DNA from 2 places in the Synechococcus sp. CBW1006 genome. Region 2 is predicted to be linked to the other one. Evidence: predicted binding sites of a transcription regulator. Region 2 holds the regulator's gene; the other holds the start of a gene.

Region 1 (9,389 bases), 940 kb from region 2:
GTCTTGAGCTTCTTGCCGTCGTCCCCCTGCACCAGGCCGAAGGGCACATGTTCCAGCTGGCCGTCTGCGGGGATCCAGCCGGCCCGCCGGGCCACCTGGAACACGCCGGCGAAATGGCTGGCCTGGCCCGCATCCGTCACGTAGATCACGCGGCGGGCGCCATCGCCGGCCGGGGGCTCGGCGAAGCGATAGCGGATGGCCGCCAGGTCGGTGGTGGCGTAGTTGAAGCCGCCATCGCTTTTTCGCACGATCACCGGCAGGGCTTTTCCGTCCTTGCCGCTCACCCCCTCCAGGAACACGCAGCCGGCGCCGTCGTCGGTCACCAGCAGACCGGTGGCTTCCAGGTCGCTCACCACGGCCTCGAGATAGGGGTTGTAGAAGGATTCGCCCCGTTCGCTGAGGCGGATGTCGAGCCGGTCGTAGATCTTCTGGAATTCCCGGCGGCTCTGGTCGCAGAGCAGCCTCCAGGCCTTCAGCGAGACCGGATCTCCCCCCTGCAGCTTCACCACCTCCTCGCGGGACGTCGCCTGGAAGACGGGGTCGTCGTCGAAGCGCTGCTTGGCCTGGCGATAGAAGGCCACCAGATCGCCCAGGTCCACCGCATCGGCGGTGATCAGCGCCTCGGGGGCCACCTGCTTGAGGTGGGTGATCAGCATGCCGAACTGGGTGCCCCAGTCACCCACGTGGTTGAGGTGCAACACCGGGTGGCCGCGGAACTCCAGCACCCGGGCCAGGCAGTCGCCGATGATCGTGGAGCGCAGATGGCCCACGTGCATCTCCTTGGCGATGTTGGGGCTGGAGAAGTCGACCACCACCGGAGCCGCCGGTGCTCCGCCGCCTTGATCGCTGCCGCCTTGGCCTCCGCCCACCTCCGCAGCCGCGGGAACGCCCAGGCGGGGGTCCCCAAGACGGGCCGCCACCTCGGCCGTGAGCCGCTCAGGGCGCAGGGTGAGGTTGATGAAGCCGGGCCCGGCGATCTGGGGCTCCAGGCAGAGTTCCGCGAAGGCTGGATCCGCCGCCAGTTCGTTCACGATCGCCGTGGCGATGGCACGGGGCGGCTGCTTCAGGGGCTTGGCCAGGGGCAGGGCGCCGTTGGCCTGGAAATCACCGAATTCGGGCTTGCTGGCCGCTGCCAACTGGGGATCCAGGCGCCGGCCATCTGCACGGGCCTCGGCGGCGGCCTGCGGAAACGCCCGCTCCATTGCCGCACACAGCTGGCTGTCGAGGGCTTGGGCGAGGCGAAGCATGGGGGAGGGCTGGAAGAGCGGCAAGCCTCCCGCCTGTGGCGGGAGAGGCCCTGATCATCCATCCGGACCGGCGGCACCCAGGTGGAGGCTTGGTGGAATGGATGGCTTGAGGCGCGGGTGATCGGGATGGCCACGTTGCAGGGCCCGTGAGACTCGCTTCGGATTCGGTCTGGACTTTCGACCGAAAGACCTCTGAAATGCACTGATGCCAGTGACTCACTGCTTGAGCATTCCCAGTCCGGGGGTGAGCTGTGCGTGGACTAAGAATCGAGGTTGGATGAAGCCCAGAGTCAACCATTCAGGAGAGATCAGCCATGCAGGAAATTCACCCCGGCCATGATCTGGCCGACGCGGTCTTGTCGTTGAAAAGCTCAGGGTGTTCACTCTCCCCATGTCCATATTCATCTGTCTATCAAGGGAATCAGGACCTCGTCGCAGCCGTCAGATCGCTGACAAGCCTTTAACGCGACGGGCTCGGAATGCTTGATGGGGAAGCGGCGCTGCGTACACATTGCCCACTCTGTGACTTTTCAGGCCGGCACCTCTATGGGAGACGATCAGCACGGTTGTGCCACGAGCTCCGAAGACCCTGGGCAGCCAGGATTGATCTTCTGTAGCATCTGTCACAACACTTCGTTCTGGCAGCACCTAGACAAGTTCCGTTGACCTTGCTTGTTTCCGACAGGTCAACATTGGACGTTATTGCGTCCACCCCTCGGGGCAGTGAATGCTTCTCGCTTCTTCGTCGTCTGTCTTGTTCCAGTACCTTCCCTGTTGAAGTGCTCCCTCTGGCTGGACATCTTGACTGAGGCGTAGTCTCATTGTCCATTCCCCTGGGGCCCTACCGGCAGGCTCTGCTTAGTTGGCGCCAACTTGATTCCACAGCTGCTTTTTCTCTTCCCATGGCCATCACTTCATGGCACCCGACAGGGTTGTCCAGGCAGGCCACCGTCCAGGTAGTGGGCTGATCGGTTGCTTCATCAACGCCATCCGTGGCTGAGGCGCCTAACTCTTTCGTTCCCAGTTCCAATTCAGTAGCACCTCAAAGATGGATTACGTCTTACCAAATGAACTCGTTGACGGCATGATTGCTGCCGGCGGCAAGAAATCCGGCGTCAGTATCAAGAATCTGTTGCTGCGAGGTTTCTACTCCGGATCCGTTCTCGGTCTGGCCTTGTGCCTTGCCCTCACGATCATGGTTCAGACCGGAATACCGTGGATCGGGTCTCTGATCTTTCCTTTCGGATTCGCCAGTATCGTGTTGTTCGGCATGGAACTGGTCACCGGTAACTTTGCCTTGCTTCCTATGGCGGTCTGGGCAGGTAAGACCACTTGGAGCAAAACCATCCGGAACTGGATCTGGGTCTGGATCGGCAATTTCCTCGGTACAGGCTTGGTGGGCATCCTGTTTGCCATCAGCCTCACCAGTGGTGGAACTGCAGATCTGGCTGCAGGGTCAGGGGATTGGGTTGCGGTCGCCAACAAGATCATCGGCCTGAATAAAGCCAACGTGATCGTCAAGTATCAGTCCCTCGGTGTCCTTGGTTTCTTTCTTGCCTTTGTCCGAGGCCTTATTGCCAACTGGTTGGTCTGCCTTGGTGTCACACTGGCGCTCGTCAGCAAAAGTGTTCCTGGAAAGATCCTTGCCTGCTGGCTGCCAATCACGGCGTTCCAGGCTCTCGGTATGGAACATATCGTGGTCAACATGTTCCTGCACACCACAGGGCCTCTTCTGGGCTCTGGCGTAAGTTTCGGACAGATTGCATTTTGGAATTACCTGCCTGTCACTATGGGAAATATTGTTGGTGGGATGGTGTTCATCGGTATGCTCTTCTACAGCACCCATCGCACAACGGTCAGCAATGTGCTGCCCACGGTGCATGATGAGAAGCTTGAGCGTGAGTTGGCTGCCGAGCTTGGCGCCCGTTGATGATCTGGGTAAGCTGATTTAAAAGTCGACTTTCTCAACGGCTTTCAACAATCAGCAAGGTCTCCAACGATCAGACCCGTCGCATTGCGACGGGTCCTTTTTCGTTACTGGCTGATTCGGCCGGTGGGCACGCGCAGCGCCTGGATCACCACTTCTTGTAAGGCAGGAACTTGCCGCACATGGTGATCTTCACTCGGTCCCCGGCGGGATTGGCTTCTTTGTCCACGTGCAAGGTAAAGTCGATCGCGCTCATAATGCCATCGCCAAACTTCTCCTGGATCACATCCTTGAGTGGCATGCCGTACACCTGCATGATCTCGTAAAAACGATAGATCAATGGATCAGTGGGAATCACCGGATCCAGCGATCCCTTGGTAGGGAAATCCTGCAATGCAGCGATGATTTCCGCATCCAGGTCCAGCAGCTCACCCAGTTGGGTTGCCTCGTCCGCCGAGGCGGTGGCCTGGAGATAAAACAGGGAGGCTACCCAGACTTCGTCGCGGCCCAGCTTGGCGCCCAGGTCGGCAAAGCTCATTCCCTTGGCTTTTTTGGCAGCCAGCAATGCAGAGATCATTGTGTCTTGGTTCGCAGTCATGAACAACGGTTGTCGTGATGTCCGCTACCGCATCAGGCCGTGCCATTGGATCATGGCCTGATGTCAGTTGCGAACTCCTGACTATCGATTGATCGACGCGTCTTGCTGGCATCAATCACTACAGATCTGGATTTCACCAGGCCTTTTGGATGATTTTCATACAGACGTCGTCCGATGGTCTGATTGGAATGAGGTCGACCTGTGTGAGCTGCCGGATGGTTCATGCCCTCATTTCCTACCTTCGCCATCTAGGCCTGTTTGAGCCAGTCCCCTCTCTGATCCTCCAGCGGCTCTACGTCGCTGCCGGCCGTGATCATCCTGCCCACCCCCGCCACGGTCGCTACGACGGCCTCACGGCCTGTGAGTGACCGCGGCGTTCGGCACCGTCCCGATGGTCCTGGGTAGTGAGATGGGTGGTACAGCATGACGCTGTCATGAAACTCCTGGGCCGCAACAGCAGCAGGGTCCATGCTGATGCTGACGATCCGGACGGCCCCATTCGGGGTCTCAGAGCATGACGCACCTGATCACCGATCCCGGCCGCTTTGCGGTACAGGCCAAGGCTGGGTTCGTGGCTGCGAATCGCCGCCGGGTGCGGGCCGTGGCGGGTGGTGTCGTGCGTGCCTCAGGCCTCGTCAGGGGACGGGTGGCCGTGGTGACCGGCGGTGGGTCCGGCCACTATCCCGCGTTCATGGGCTTTGTCGGGATGGGCATGGCCGCCGGTGCCGCCTGCGGCAACATCTTCGCGTCGCCGTCGGCTGGCCAGATCGTCAGTGTGAGCCGTGAGGTGAATCGGGGCGCTGGTTTCCTGCTCACTTTCGGGAATTACACCGGCGACATGTTGCAGTTCGGCCTGGCGGCGGAACGCCTGCGTTCCGAGGGCCACGATGTGCGCATTGTGGCGGTGAGTGATGACATCGCCAGTGCCCCGCCCTCCGCCATGAATCAGCGCCGTGGCATTGCCGGCGGGCTGGCGGTGTACAAGGTGGCCGGTGCGGCTGCCGAAGCAGGCCTGGACCTGGATGCGGTGGAGAGGCTGGCCCGGCGGACCAATGCCCGCACCCGAACCCTCGGTGTGGCCTTCAGCGGCTGCACCCTGCCGGGGGCGGAGTCTCCCTTGTTCTCTGTGCCGGCGGGTCGCATGGCCGTGGGGCTGGGCGTGCACGGCGAGCCGGGGCTGGAGGAGCGTCCTCTCCCCGACGCTGCCGGACTGGCGGAGCTGCTGGTGGCTGCGCTGCTGGCGGAAAGCCCGGATGACATACCGCCCCAGGAGGCTCGGGTAGTGGTGCTGCTCAACGGGTTGGGCGGGTTCAAATATGAGGAGCTGTTCAGCCTCTTCGATGCGGTGGCAAGCAATCTTGAGGCCAGGGGCGTGCGGATCGTCGATGCCGAATGTGGCGAACTGGTCACCAGCCTGGAGATGGCCGGGCTGTCTCTCAGTCTCTTCTGGCTCGACGATGAGCTCGAGCCGTTCTGGCAAGCCCCAGCCGACAGCGCTGCTTTCCAACGCGGCCATCCGACACTCGGCCCGACGACCGCTCCGGAACGGGAGGCAGACGCTCCTGCCCCGATTCCGCCGGCATCAGCGCGCGACAGTCCAGCTGGCCAGGGGGATCAGCTGATCTGGGCCCGTCGGGTGCTGGAGGGCCTCCAGAAGGCCCAGGCAGCGTTGGAGGCGAGCCACCAGGAGCTGGGCCAGCTCGATGCCATCGCAGGAGACGGCGACCATGGCCTGGGCATGGTGCGGGGCGTCGGTGGGGCGGTGGCTGCTGCCCAGCGGGCGGTGGACGACCAGGGCAGCGTGGCCCGTGTCTTGCTGGAAGCCGGAGAGGCCTGGTCTGAGCAGGGCGGCGGCAGCTCCGGTGCCCTCTGGGGCATTGGTCTGGCGGCTGCCGGCAATGCCCTCGCCGCGGCGGATCGATTGGATCCAACCGCCCTGGCCGGAGCCGTCGCCGCCGCTCTTGGCGCCATTCGGAATCTCGGCAAGGCCCAGGCTGGCGACAAGACCCTGGTCGATGCCCTGATCCCTTTCTCGGAACGGTTGAGCAGCGGTATCGCCCAAGGGGAGTCGGCTGCCAGGGCCTGGTCTGAGGCGGCCAGCTGCGCAGTGCATGCTGCCCAGGCCACAGCCGAGCTGTTGCCCCGACTGGGTCGAGCCCGATCCCATGGCGCCAGGAGCGTCGGCCACCCCGATCCAGGCGCCGTTTCCCTGGCGGAGGTGTCGGTGGCCGTTCAGATCTGAGCCTGGCCTGGGCGCCTCAGGACCCTTGCCCACCCCATGGAGAGGCATCGTGTCGATGGCAATGGGCTGGAGGCGAAGATTTCAGGATGCGCCCAGGAAATCGCGCTTGCCGAGGACAACACCGTTGTGGCGCAGGATGTTGTAAGCGGTGGTGACGTGGAAATAGACGTTCGGCAGCACGAAGCTGCTCAGAAAGGGCCAGCCCGGCATCGTGATCGTCTGATCGCGGCCGATCGGCACTGTGATCAGCCGTTCTTCCGAGCCGTTCAGCTGTTCCGTCGGCACGCTTTCGATGAAGGTGATCGTGTGCTGCAGCCGCTCGATCAGTTCGGCGAAACTGGTTTCGCTGTCCTCCACCGCTGGCGCTTCGGATCCGGCCAGCCGGGCGACCCCTCGGCGGGCGATGTCCGAGGCGATCTGCACCTGACGCACCAGGGGGAACATGTCGGGATAGAGGCGGCTCTGCAGCAGCACCGCCGGATCGATGCTGTGGGCTTTCGCGTGGGCCTGCCCCTTGGCGAGCACGGCAGCGAGATTGGTCAGCGTCCGCGTCAGCGGCAGCACCGACGCATCAACCATCGAGAGTTGCATCGGTAAGACAGTGGAATCTATGAGATCTCACAACCCTAGGGGCCCTGCTCGCGTCATCCCCCTGCCTGCTTCGGCCGAAAACCAGCCTGCTCAAGGGCGGAAAGAGCCGCGGCCACCTGATCGCCCTGGAGTTCGATCACGCCATCTTTGAGGGTGCCGCCGGTACCGGCGGAGGCCTTCAGCTGCTTCAGCAGGGTCCTGCTTTCAGCCTCGCCGATCTCCAGCCCGGTGATGGCGGTCACCAGCTTGCCGCCCTTGCCCGCTTTGGTGCGTTGCACCCGCACCCGCTGCTGGGCACGTGGCTGAGCGGCGGCATCCCCCGCACCAGCGCGCTGCAGGCTTTCCGGCCGGCTGCCGCCACTGCTGAATTCGGTCCAGCCCCCCTTGGCCATGGCTCCATCCTTCGCTACCACCCACTCCAGCGCACCGCCCTTCCACTCCGCCAACGCCCCCACCGTGGATCTTCCCCCCCTGCAGCTGGAAATGCTGCGGATCGGCCTGCAGGGCGAACCTGCCGCCGCTCTCTGCCGCAAGGCGCCGCTGCGACCCGACAGCCTCCGTTCCTCCGTGTCCGGAGCAGCCGACTGCACCCTCGAGCCGGACTGGCTGCGTATTGATGAACCGCCCGGCTGGCCGGTGGCGCCGCCGCCACCGCCCTGAGCACGGCTTCCTACGCTGGGATCACCCCGTCCAGCCGCCGGTGACCAGCACCCTGTCAGCGCAGACCCCAGCCCCGGGGCAGCCCGATGCCACGGCCCTCGACCCGTCGGCACGGCCCACCCCGGGCGGTCGCTTCGGGCGGTATGGCGGCCAGTACGTGCCTGAAACCTTGATGCCGGCCCTGGCGGAACTGGAGCAGGCGGCGGCCGAAGCCTGGGCCGATCCAGGCTTCACCGATCGGCTGAATCACCTGCTGCGCACCTACGTGGGCCGGCCCACGCCCCTTTACGAGGCCGAACGACTCACGGCCCACTACGCCCGTCCCGAAGGCGGTCCGCGCCTCTGGCTGAAGCGGGAAGACCTCAACCACACCGGCGCCCACAAGATCAACAACGCCCTAGGGCAGGCACTTCTGGCCCTGCGCATGGGCAAGCAACGGATCATCGCCGAGACCGGCGCCGGCCAGCATGGCGTGGCCACCGCCACCGTCTGTGCCCGCTTCGGCCTGGAGTGTGTGATCTACATGGGCGCCGAAGACATGCGCCGCCAGGCTTTGAACGTCTTCCGCATGCGGTTGCTGGGGGCCACCGTGCAACCCGTCACCGCGGGTACCGCCACCCTCAAGGACGCCACCAGCGAGGCCATCCGCGACTGGGTCACCAACGTGGAGACGACCCACTACATCCTCGGCTCGGTGGCGGGGCCGCACCCCTATCCGATGCTGGTGCGCGACTTCCATGCCTGCATCGGCCGGGAGGCGAAGGCGCAGTGCCAGGAGGCCTTCGGTCGCCTGCCGGACGTGCTGATCGCCTGCGTGGGCGGGGGCTCCAATGCCATGGGCCTGTTCCACCCCTTCGTGGAGGACACCTCCGTGCGCCTGATCGGGGTGGAGGCCGCCGGCGACGGTGTGGCCACGGGTCGCCACGCCGCCACGATCACTGAAGGGCGCGTCGGGGTGCTGCATGGCGCCATGAGCCTGCTGCTGCAGGACAGCGAAGGCCAGGTCCAGGAGGCCCATTCGATCAGCGCCGGCCTCGACTACCCGGGAGTGGGCCCCGAACACAGCTACCTCAAGGAGATCGGCCGGGCCGAATACGGTGCCGTGACGGACGCCGAAGCCCTGCGGGCGCTGCAGTTGGTGTGTGAACTCGAGGGGATCATTCCGGCCCTCGAAACCGCCCACGCCTTCGCCTGGCTCGAGACCCTCTGCCCCACCCTTGCCCCCGGAACGGAGGTGGTGCTCAACCTCTCAGGCCGCGGCGACAAAGACGTCAACACCGTGGCCGACAAGCTGGGCGGCAGGCTCGAGGGCTGAGTCAGAGGGGATCCTCTTCCCAGGCGAAACGCGGCAGGCGGCGCAGGCCGTCCTGCATGCTGCGGGCCCAGATGTCCATCGAGCGGCCGATCTCCGGTGCCCCCTTGGAGAGCTTGATGCGGCGCGAGATCCGAAGCTCGTCACGGGGCATCAGGGCCACCTCAAACGGGGGGCCCACCGTGAGGTTGGAGCGTCGCGTGATGATCTGGGAAATCAGGCACAGCCGCGCCGCATCCTCCAGGGACAGGCCGCAATGCCCCACGAAATCAAGCGGAGGCTTGCCGTACTTGCTTTCACCGATCTGCAGGAAGGGGGTTTCGCGGGTGGCCATCACCGCGTTGCCCTGGGGGTAGATCAGAACCAGGCCATGGCGGTCACCGCGGATCTGGCCGCCCAGGATGAAGCTGGCTTCGGCACTGGCTCCCGACTGCCGCAGGGTATGGCCGTATTCCTGCTGAACCGCCACGCTGACGCGACCCACATAGTCGGCCGCTTCAAACAGGAAGCGGGCGCTGAGCAGGTCGGGCAGGGATGAGTCCCGCAGACCCACGGCCTCTCGATCCACTCCCTCCCGACCCACTGCCGCGCGATCCACTGCCTGCCGGTCCAATCCCTCCCAGTCCGCTGCCGCCCGGGAGGACGGGTTCCCGGCTTTGACGGAGCTGGTCACCGAGGCGAAATCAGAAGCCCAGGCAGCGAGCGGTCCGGCAGCCGGTGCCGTGGAGCCGGTTGCCGCATCAGGACTGATGGGGCAGGAATCGGCGAACACCTCCGTTTCCTGCGGTGGTTGGCTCGGTTGCTGCATCAGG
Region 2 (9,389 bases):
GCCTGGAGCTTCAGCCCCTCTGGCTCTGCCCCTGGCCCGATGGCTCTGAAGCTCCGGCCCTGGCCCACCCGTGGGCGCCGCAGGCCCGGCCCGACTGGACAGCCCGCGGCCTGATCGTCTGGCCGCGGGGCCAGCAGTGGTGGCGGCTGCGGCTGCGCCTGAGCTGTCCTTCCGCCTGGGTTGACCTGGCTGGGGCGGCGGAGGCCCGTCTGGTCCTGCGCTGGTGGGCCGATCGCGCCGAGCTGTGGGTGAACGGCACATGCCGGCACCGCGGTGATCTGTTCGACACCGCCTGTCGCTGGCTTCTGCCGCGCTCCTGGTGGCAGGGCGAGCCGCTGGAGCTGGAGTTGCGGCTGCGCAGCCCCCTCCACGACGACGGCGCCCTGATGCACAGCCGCCTTGAACTCGAACCGACCGACCCGGCCGATCCCCAGGGGCTGCTTGCCGAGACGGCCGCCGCTCTGGTGAAGCTGCGCCAGGGGCGGACGCTGCCGCTTGCCGCCCCAGTCTCCCTGGAGCCAGGCCAGCCGGGGTTTCATGTGCTCGGCCATGCCCACCTCGACCTGGCCTGGCTGTGGCCCGTGGCGGACACCTGGCAGGCGGCCGAGCGCACCTTCGCCTCGGCCCTGGATCTGATGCAGCGCTTCCCGCAGCTGCATTTCGGCCATTCCACCCCGGCGCTCTACGCCTGGTTGGAGCGGCACCGCCCGGCCCTGTTCGAGCGCATCCGCGCCGCCATGCGGGCCGGTCGCTGGGAGCCGCTCAACGGTCCCTGGGTCGAGACCGATTGCGTGCTGGTGAGCACGGCCTCCCTGCTGCGCCAGTTCCAGGAGGGGCAGCACTACAGCCAGGCCGCGTTCCCCGAGTGGGAGCACAGCCTCGCCTGGTTGCCGGACAGCTTCGGCTTCGGGGCCGGTCTGCCGGCGGTGGCGGCCGCCACCGGAGTGCGCTGGTTCTGCACCCACAAGCTCGCCTGGAATGCCTCCACTCCCTTCCCCCACCGACTGTTCCGCTGGCGCAGCCGCGGCAGTGGTGAGGTCCTGGCGCTGATGACGGCGCCGATCGGCACCGATGGCGATCCGGAGGCGATGGAGCGCTACCGGCTGGAGTGGCAGCAGGCCACTGGCCACGCGACCGCCCTGTGGCTGCCGGGGGTGGGTGACCACGGCGGCGGCCCCACCGCCGAGATGCTCGAGCAGCTGGCCCTCTGGCAAGCCCAGCCCGAGGCGGCGCCCCAGCGCCACGGCAGCCTGCGCCAGTACCTGGCGGATCTGGCGCCGTTGGCGCCGACGCTGCCGGTGTGGCGCGACGAGCTCTACCTGGAGCTGCACCGTGGCTGCCCCACCAGCCGGCCAGACCAGAAGCGCCACAACCGCAGTCTGGAGCGCCTGCTGCGGGAGGCGGAGCTGGCCCAGGCGCTGCTGCAGGGTGGCAAGGCAGACGGAGTTCAGACCGAACGAAGCCAGCTGGCGGGGGCCGAAACGGACCTGCCGGACTGGCGCGACCTGCTGTTTCAGCAATTTCACGACATCCTTCCCGGCAGCTCGATCCCGGAGGTGTTCGAGCAGGCGGAGCCCCAGTGGCGCCGCGCCCGCCGCAGGGCGCGCCGGCAGCGGGATCAGGCCCTGGGGCGCTGGCTGGGGGCTGCAGTGGCGGGGGAGGCTGGGTCGGTTGGCTCGGCCACTGGAGCAACGAGTCAAGATTCGGCGGCGGCCGGCCAGAGGGACGACCAGGCGTCCGACCACACGGCCGAACAGAAGAATGACCAGAGGTGGTGGATCGCCCAGCTCCAGCCCCTGGCTGCGGCCTCTTGCACCGTGCGGTTGCCTGCGGGCCAGTGGAGCCTGCCGGGGCCCGCAGGCGATCAGCCCATCACCAGCCAGCCGGCCGCGTCCGGTGGGGTGTGGGTGCAGCTGCCCGTTCCGGCAGGTGTGACGGCCCTGCCCCTGTGGCGAAGGCCACCGGGGCGAAGCACGGTCGGACCGGACCCCGCCCCGCGCCCTGTCGCCTCCGGTGTCGAGGCGCTAGCCCTGCGGGATCCTGTACGGCTGGAGCCCGATCCGGAACGGGGGAGCGACCGCTGGCGGCTTTCCAATGGACTCCTGAGTGTGGCGGTAGGGCCCGCGGGTGTGGAGCAGCTCTGGGATGCCAGCGGCGCGGCCCAGCTCGCTGCGCCGCTGGCCTGGCGGCGCTATGGCGATCGCGGTGAGTTCTGGGATGCCTGGGATCTGGCGGCCGACTACCGCGACCATCCCCTGCCCTGGATCTGGGACGGGCCGCCGCAGTGGCTGGAGCGGGGGCCCCTCTGCGCGGCGTTCCGCTGGCGGGGCCGCTGCGGTACCAGCCCACTGCGGCTCGATGGGCGCCTGCGCGCTGGCAGCCCCTGGCTGGAGCTCAGCCTCGCGGTGAACTGGCGCCAGCGCCATGAACTGCTGCGACTCGAGGTGCCGCTGGCCTGGCCTGCCGTTCGCTGGGCCACCGACACCAGCGGCGGCGTGATCGAGCGTCCAGCCGAGCCCCAGACCAACCGCGAGCGCAGCCGCTGGGAAGTGGCGGCGATCGGCTGGCTGGCGGCGATCGGTGCCTCGGCTGCTGGGGGGGGCGAGCCTGGGATGGCGGTGCTCCTCGATGGACCTCAGGGGGTATCGGCCAGCCAGCAGGCGCTGGGGGTGTCGTTGCTGCGGGGCCCCACCTGGCCCGATCCATCCGCCGACAACGGCTGGCAACGCCAGCAGCTGGCGCTGATGCCCTGCGCCGGAGGCTGGCGCCGCGGAGGAGTGCCGGCGGAGGCCCTGCGGCTGCGCGAGCCCCTCTGGGGGCGCCCCACGGCTACGGCCGGAGCCCCCAATCCGCCACCCGGTTTTCCCGCCCTGGCCGAAGATCTGCAGATGATTGCCTTGGCGCCCGATCCGGAGCTCGGCGTGGTGCGCCTCACAGTGCAGAACCTGGGCCCTTGCCGGCGCTGGCTCGATGTCGGGCCCGACTGGCAGCTGCTGGAGCGGGGCGACGGTCTGTTTCAGCCGCTGCCGCAGGAAACGGGAGATTGGGTGCAGGCAGCGGTGCTGGGGCCCTGGGAGTTCGGCTTCTGGCGAATCCGCCGGCGGGCCTGAAGGTCAGGGTTGGCGCTGAGCTGAGAACTGCACTGGCGACACCGGTGACGATTCCGGGAACCGGTGTTCAGTCCTCGTGATCGTCGAAGGGATCGGTGAGTTGCTTCGAGGGCGGCCCGAAGGCCTGGTAGACGCCGAAGCCTGTGAGGGCCAGTAACACTGCCAGCACGGTGAGGGCAATGGAGAGGGCGGGCGAACCTGTGGATTCCATACGAGTCTCGAAAGCTGTCGCAGGCGGCCCTGGTGTGACCTTTAGAGTACCCGTCACGATTCCTTGATCGAGAGGACTGAGCTCCATGGCCCAACGCACCCCCCTCGGAAATCTGCTGCGACCCCTGAATTCCGAATACGGCAAGGTCGTTCCCGGCTGGGGCACCACCCCGGTGATGGGGGTGTTCATGCTCCTCTTCCTGGTCTTCCTCCTCGTGATCCTGCAGCTCTACAACAAGTCGCTCCTGCTCGAGGGCATCACCGTCAACTGGAACGGCGTCGGCTGATTCCTGACCCAGCCGCTTTTCCTGCATGAATTTCTTCGGTATCGGCTTGCCCGAACTTGCGGTGATCGCCGCTATTGGCCTGCTGGTGTTCGGGCCCAAGCGGCTGCCTGAACTGGGCAAAACCCTGGGTCGGACGCTCAAGGGTTTTCAGTCGGCCTCCCAGGAGTTTGAGAAGGAGTTCCGCTCCGCGATCACCACCGAGCCGGAGCCGTCTGCGACCCCGGCGTCACCGGCGCTTCCTGAGGGGTCTGCGCCTGCAACGGCCAGTGGAGAGGTTGGGTCTGCCATGGCCAGTGGGGAGTCAGCCACGCCAATGGCCTGAAGCCTTGCCACTCCTTGTCACAAGCCTTTCGAAAGGTTGTGCTGTCTTCTCGAGGGGCTGAGCGGTGTTGCCCATCCCCCGCGCCGTAGCCTCGGGCAGACTTTTTCGGGGGATGTTTCCCTGCAATCCGTGAGTCCAACGCCTCCGGTGACCACCGAGACCACGCTGCCCGGAGTGGACCTGCGGCTGCTGGTCGGCTTGGGAAATCCGGGTTCCAAATACGTCGACACGCGTCACAACGTGGGCTTTATGGCCCTCGAACACCTGGCACGCCAGGAGGGCGTCGGGTTTCGCCAGCAGGCCAAGCTTCACGGCTTGCTGGCGGAGGTGGGCCATGGCGATCGGCGCCTGCGGCTGCTCATGCCGCAGACCTTCATGAACGACAGTGGACGCTCGATTCGTGCAGCCCTCGACTGGTTCGACCTGAAACCCTCCCAGATGCTGGTGGTGGTGGACGACATGGATCTGCCCTTCGGTCGTCTGCGCCTGCGTGCCAGCGGAAGCGCCGGTGGACACAACGGCCTGCGCAGCACGATCCAGCACCTCGGCGCTCAGGAGTTTCCGCGGCTGCGCATCGGCATCGGCGCTCCAGCGGAGCATCCCGTCGAGCGCCGGGCCCGCACGGTGTCCCACGTGCTGGGGCGCTTCTCGGCGGACGAGCAGCCTGGCCTGGCCGCAGTGCTCGATGAGGTGGTGGCCGGCATCGACCTGATCCGCCGGCTCGGGATCGAGCGGGCCGGCAACCGCCTGAACAGTTTTTCGCTTCAGGCTGCGGCAGCCTGATGTCTGCCATGGGCTTTTGTCAGCCTTGATCTGCCTGTCGTGAGCCCTTCGCCGTGATGTATCCCTCGTGAGCCGCCTGCCCGCCACCACCGCCCAGCTGCGGGTCCTGCGCCAGAGTTTCAGCCAGCGGGTGCTGGAGGGTGAGGTGTCCGCCGGCGGGTTCCAGTGGACCTTCTGCTGGGCCTTCGATCGTGGTGAACTCAACGTGGAGCCCTCCCTGGGCCGCGCCCTGATCCAGGACGCTCTGCTGCGCTTTCTGCTCCAGGCCGATTACCAGCTCGAGGCCGGCGGCGACTACGCCTTCACCGTGCGCGCCAGTCTCTGAAATCGGGCTGGGCATCCCGGGCTCAGCGCGGAGCCGGACCTCCCCTTCTGGATCAGGAGCGCGGCAGGGTTCGACCCAGGAACCGTTCGAGCAGCAACTGTGCCACCACATCATCCCAGTCGCGGGGCGGCTGCCGCAGCCCTCGGGGCAGGCAGCGCCGCCAGCCCCGAGGCGGGAACAGCTCCCAGAAACGCTGCCGCGCCGCCAGGGTGCTGCCATGCTCCTCCACCACATGCACAGCAGCGATCGTCGCGAGTCTTGTCTGCCAGTGCCGGCAGCCGGTGCCGTTGCCCAGCACGATCTCAGCCACCAGCCCCTCGGCGCACCAGCTGTTCAGTTGGTGCCAGGTCGCTTCCGGGGTCAGCACCGCCGCCGCCACAATCCGCTGCCCCGTGGCATCGGTGCACACCAGGCCGCACTTGCTGCGGCCCGGATCCAACCCCGCCAGTCCGGCTCGCTGCTGCGGTGCATCGCCGTGAGGGATTCGATCACTCGGCTCGGGTGAGGCGTGGGTGGCCATGGCACGGCGTTCAGGGGCGTCCGTTGCGTGGCCGGATCCAGCGGAGCTCCACCACGATCGGATCGGGAGTGTCGGCATCCTGCACGGCCACGGCTTCCAGCTGGGCCGCCTGATCTTCCGGTCGCTCGCTCAGGGAGCGGGCCAGCTGGTTGAGCAGGGCCGCGTCGAACTGCAGGCCATCGGTGATCGAACCCTGGCGCTGCACCTTGGCGTAGGCGGCAGCGAGCAGCAGGTTCAGCCGGCTGTTGACCTGCTGGGGGCTGTGCACCTCCGGTTCGAGGCTGGTGGTGGCCAGCACGTCGCCCGCCCGCGCCACGGGGCGGTTCGGCCGCAGGTCTGGAAAGGCCAGCACCTGCTGCTCACCGCGCAGCACGTTGGCGGCCGAGAGCAGGCTCACCACCCAGGAGCCGGGGCGGGCCAGCAGAGTCTCCAGTTTGGCGATGTCGTTCCTTGGCACCAGAAGGATCTGGCGGTCCGGCGGCTCCCCCGGCAGCACCCGCTGGAACGCGAGCCGGTTGGCCTGCTGCAGCAAGGTGTTGATCACGTCCCGGGCCTGTTCCGGTCGCTCCAGAGTCACCTTGGCGGTGGCCAGGGGCTGGCCGCTGCTGATCACCACATCGCCGCGGCGCAGGGCGATGATCTTGGTTTCAAGGCCCTGGAGTTCCTTCTCCCCTTCCTTGATCTGCTCCTGCACCGCCGCCAACTCGGTTTCGGTGCGGCGGATCTCCTGGTCCCGGTTAGCCACATCGCGGCTGAGGCGATCGCGCTCGGCCTCCAGCCGGGCACGCTGCTGCTGCAGGGGCAGCAGTTCGCGCCGCAGTTGTTGCAGCCGCTTCTCCGCTTCATCCCGCTGGGCCTGGGCCCGTTTTCGCTCCCCTTCCACCCGCTTGGTGGCCGCCTGGGCTCGGCGGCTGGCCTGCTGGGCGGTGGCGCTGGCGGCCTGGGCACCGACCAGGTCGCGGCGGCTGCGTGCCAGATCGTCGCGGCTCTGCTGCAGCCTCTGCTCCAGCTGGTCCAGTTCGAACAGGCCCACCCGCAACCTTTGGCTCACCAGAAGCATCAGGCCCAGGGACATGGCACTGATCAGCGATCCGGTGAGCACCGTGATCAGCACGGCGGTGCGGCGCGGTCGCAGGTTGAACAGGCTGAGGCGCGCCTTGCCCACGCGGCTGCCGAGCCGATCACCGAGGGTGGAGAGCACGCCGCCCAGCACCAGCAGGACCAGGATCAACAACCAACCCGTCATCGCTGCCTCACCACGCCGTCGTTCCGCTGTCAGCCTTCGGATCCGGGGGATCCGAAGGCTGCATCCTGCAGCACAGACCCCGTCGTCCGACACGGTGCGGACAGTCTGGGGAGGCGTCCCGCCGGGTCTGATCCTTGGCCTGTTCCGGTGTCTGTGGTCCGGTCGGTGCTTCTGGGTCGTTTAATGTCTGGCCCGCCCGGCTTGCACCGCGATGGTTCCGGACTTCATGGTGATCGGGGCCCAGCGTTCCGGCACCACCTGGCTGCACAGGGTTCTCAGCCAGCATCCGGATCTGTGGCTCACGCCGGTCAAGGAGCTCCACTACTTTGACAAGCCCCAGATCCGCTTCGGCGTGTTCGACGCCGATGAGCGGCGACGCGCCAGGTTCTGGGACCTGAAGCGTTTCGCCCGCGATCCCCGCTGGTTCGGCCGCTACTGGTTCCTGCCGCGCAGTGATGCCTGGTATTGCCGCCTGTTTGGTCAGGGACGTCGCCAGGGCAAGCGGGTCGGCGAGATCACCCCCGCCTACGCCACCCTGGAGCGGCCGGTGTGGGAGCGGATGCAGCGTCTGGCACCGGAGCTGAGGCTGGTGTTCGTGATGCGCGATCCCGTGCTGAGGGTCTGGTCGGCGATCCGCAACCGGGTCCGCAAGGGCCAGTTCGACGGTGAGGCCGACATTGCCGCTCTGCTGGAGCAGGCCCGCATGCCCGGCGCCGTGAGCCGTTCCAACTACCTCCGCACCATCGAGACCGTCGAGGCGGTGTTCCAGCCCGCTCAGTTGCACTGCTGCTTTTTCGAACAGCTCATCAGTGATCCTGCAGCCTTCGCCGACGACCTGTTCGACTTTCTGGCCGCGCCCCCTTTGAACGAGCGACTGCGTCTGCCGCCGGCCGTCAACGTGGCCGCCGGCGGCCGGGAACCCCCCTTGGGCTTTCAGCGGGAGATGGCGCGCGACTATCTACCGATGGTGGAGCGTCTGGCAGAGCGTTTCGGTGCGGTGCCGCGGGGCTGGCTGGATCGCTACCGCAATCTGCTCAGCTGACCTGGTTGGAGTGGAGGCGGTCAGCTGAAGCGTTTGGCCAGGGCGATCGGGTCGAAGACCGTGATCTTCTTGCGATCCACCTGCACCAGCCCGTCGTTGCGCAGGTCGCCCAGCAGCCTCGTGATCGTCACCCGGGTGGAGCCGATCGCCTCGGCGATCGCCTGGTGGGAGAGGCGCAGGTCGATCGTGATCCCCTCCTGACTGGGCACACCGAAATCGCGGCAGAGCACAAGCAGAAAGCTCACCAGCCGGGAGGACATGTCCCGGTGGGTGAGGGTTTCGATCATGGTTTCGGTCTGCAGGATGCGGGAGGACAAGCCCTGCAGCAGCAATAGCCCGACGCTGGCATCGCGCTCAATGGCCTGGCGGACCGAGGTGGCGGGAGCGGTCACCATCTCCACGCGGGTGAAGGCGATGGCGTGATAAAAGCGATCGGATCGCTGCCCGGTGAGCAGCGACAGCACACCGAACAGACTGTTTTCCCGCAGCAGTGCCACGGTGATTTCTTCACCGGATTCGTAGACCCGCGATAACCGCACGGCGCCGCGACGCAGCAGATAGACCCGTTCGGCCGGATCTCCGGGAAAGAAAATGGTTTTGCCACGCTCCACGGTCTCGACGCTGCTGCCGCCGAGACCGCGCATCACTTCGAGAAGGGTGGCTCCGGCTCCGCCGGACACACCCGACCCGGTGCCAGCGGAGCCGCTGGGGGGAGGGGGGGCGTAACGGCTGAAGCCGCGAGTAGCGCCGACCATGACGGCGGGGCAGGAACTGGGAAGCTACGGAGCGACCCTGCTCTTTCTTGTAGCAACCAACACGGTTGCTGTCAGGGCCTCCGCTTCCGCTCCCGCTCGCCAGCCCCTGGCGCTCTGGGCCTGTGCGGCTGTTGACGCCTGTCGCAGCCTGTGCCGCCGTTTCTGCGAAACCGTCTGTTCCCACCAGGGATGGTGTGTGTGGCTTGTCCAGGGCGCAGATGCCGCTACATTCAGGTTTCAGCGCAGCGTCCGATCCCATCGCTTCGGTCCCTGTCCAGGTCGGCCGGAATGATCCGCTCGCCCGGCCCCATCGCCCTCCGGGATGTCCATGACCGCCAGTCTTGCCAGCCCCCAGGGCAGCCATCGCCCCTCCCAGCGGGGTGACATCTCTGTTCGGGGTCAGCGGCTGGAGGCCCGGCCTGAGCAGCGAACTGACCCTGTCCGCCCAGCGACTCGCGCTGTAGTGCCCCTTCGGCCCGTGCCTCAGGCCGAAGGGCTGCTTCAGGTGCACACAGCCCCTTTCCGCGGCAGCTTCGGCGCCGTGTTCAGCCAGGCCCTGCGCACGGCGGGTCTGGGCAGTCGCGTCCTGGTGAGTCAGTTTCTCAAAGGTGGCGTGGATCAGGGGCTGGGCCGCAGTCTCTGGCTTTGCGGCCGCCTGCAGTGGCTGCGGCCGGCGGTGCCCGCCTGCCTTGCGGCTCCCCTGCAGGCTGAAGCCGAGCAGGACCCTGCCCTGGCGGCTGTCCGGGAGGTGTGGGATTTCAGCCGCCAGCAGCTGCTGGCGGGCGCCGT

The links. Region 2 encodes NtcA, which controls nitrogen genes in cyanobacteria. Its sites were predicted from a motif close to GTANCNNNNGNTAC; they were not measured.
Region 1: the regulator NtcA is predicted to act here: its motif matches at 3,881-3,894, upstream of cynS (cyanase).

The regions. Positions count from the first base shown of each region.
Region 1 is NZ_CP060396.1:1,526,877-1,536,265, forward strand. Features, by position in the region: gene argS (arginine--tRNA ligase) at 1-1,247, opposite strand, end outside; gene H8F26_RS07270 (formate/nitrite transporter family protein) at 2,296-3,177, shown strand; gene cynS (cyanase) at 3,323-3,751, opposite strand; gene H8F26_RS07280 (hypothetical protein) at 3,988-4,140, shown strand; gene H8F26_RS07285 (dihydroxyacetone kinase family protein) at 4,287-6,014, shown strand; gene H8F26_RS07290 (DUF1993 family protein) at 6,096-6,593, opposite strand; gene H8F26_RS07295 (translation initiation factor) at 6,659-6,997, opposite strand; gene H8F26_RS07300 (hypothetical protein) at 6,996-7,265, shown strand; gene trpB (tryptophan synthase subunit beta) at 7,318-8,580, shown strand; gene H8F26_RS19310 (20S proteasome subunit A/B) at 8,582-9,389, opposite strand, start outside.
Region 2 is NZ_CP060396.1:587,308-596,696, reverse strand. Features, by position in the region: gene H8F26_RS02845 (alpha-mannosidase) at 1-3,110, shown strand, start outside; gene psbN (photosystem II reaction center protein PsbN) at 3,178-3,321, opposite strand; gene psbH (photosystem II reaction center phosphoprotein PsbH) at 3,407-3,607, shown strand; gene H8F26_RS02830 (TatA/E family twin arginine-targeting protein translocase) at 3,633-3,929, shown strand; gene pth (aminoacyl-tRNA hydrolase) at 4,050-4,712, shown strand; gene H8F26_RS02820 (DUF3146 family protein) at 4,780-5,037, shown strand; gene H8F26_RS02815 (resolvase) at 5,090-5,557, opposite strand; gene H8F26_RS02810 (DUF3084 domain-containing protein) at 5,568-6,803, opposite strand; gene H8F26_RS02805 (sulfotransferase) at 7,015-7,845, shown strand; gene ntcA (global nitrogen regulator NtcA) at 7,866-8,600, opposite strand; gene H8F26_RS02795 (cob(I)yrinic acid a,c-diamide adenosyltransferase) at 8,929-9,389, shown strand, end outside.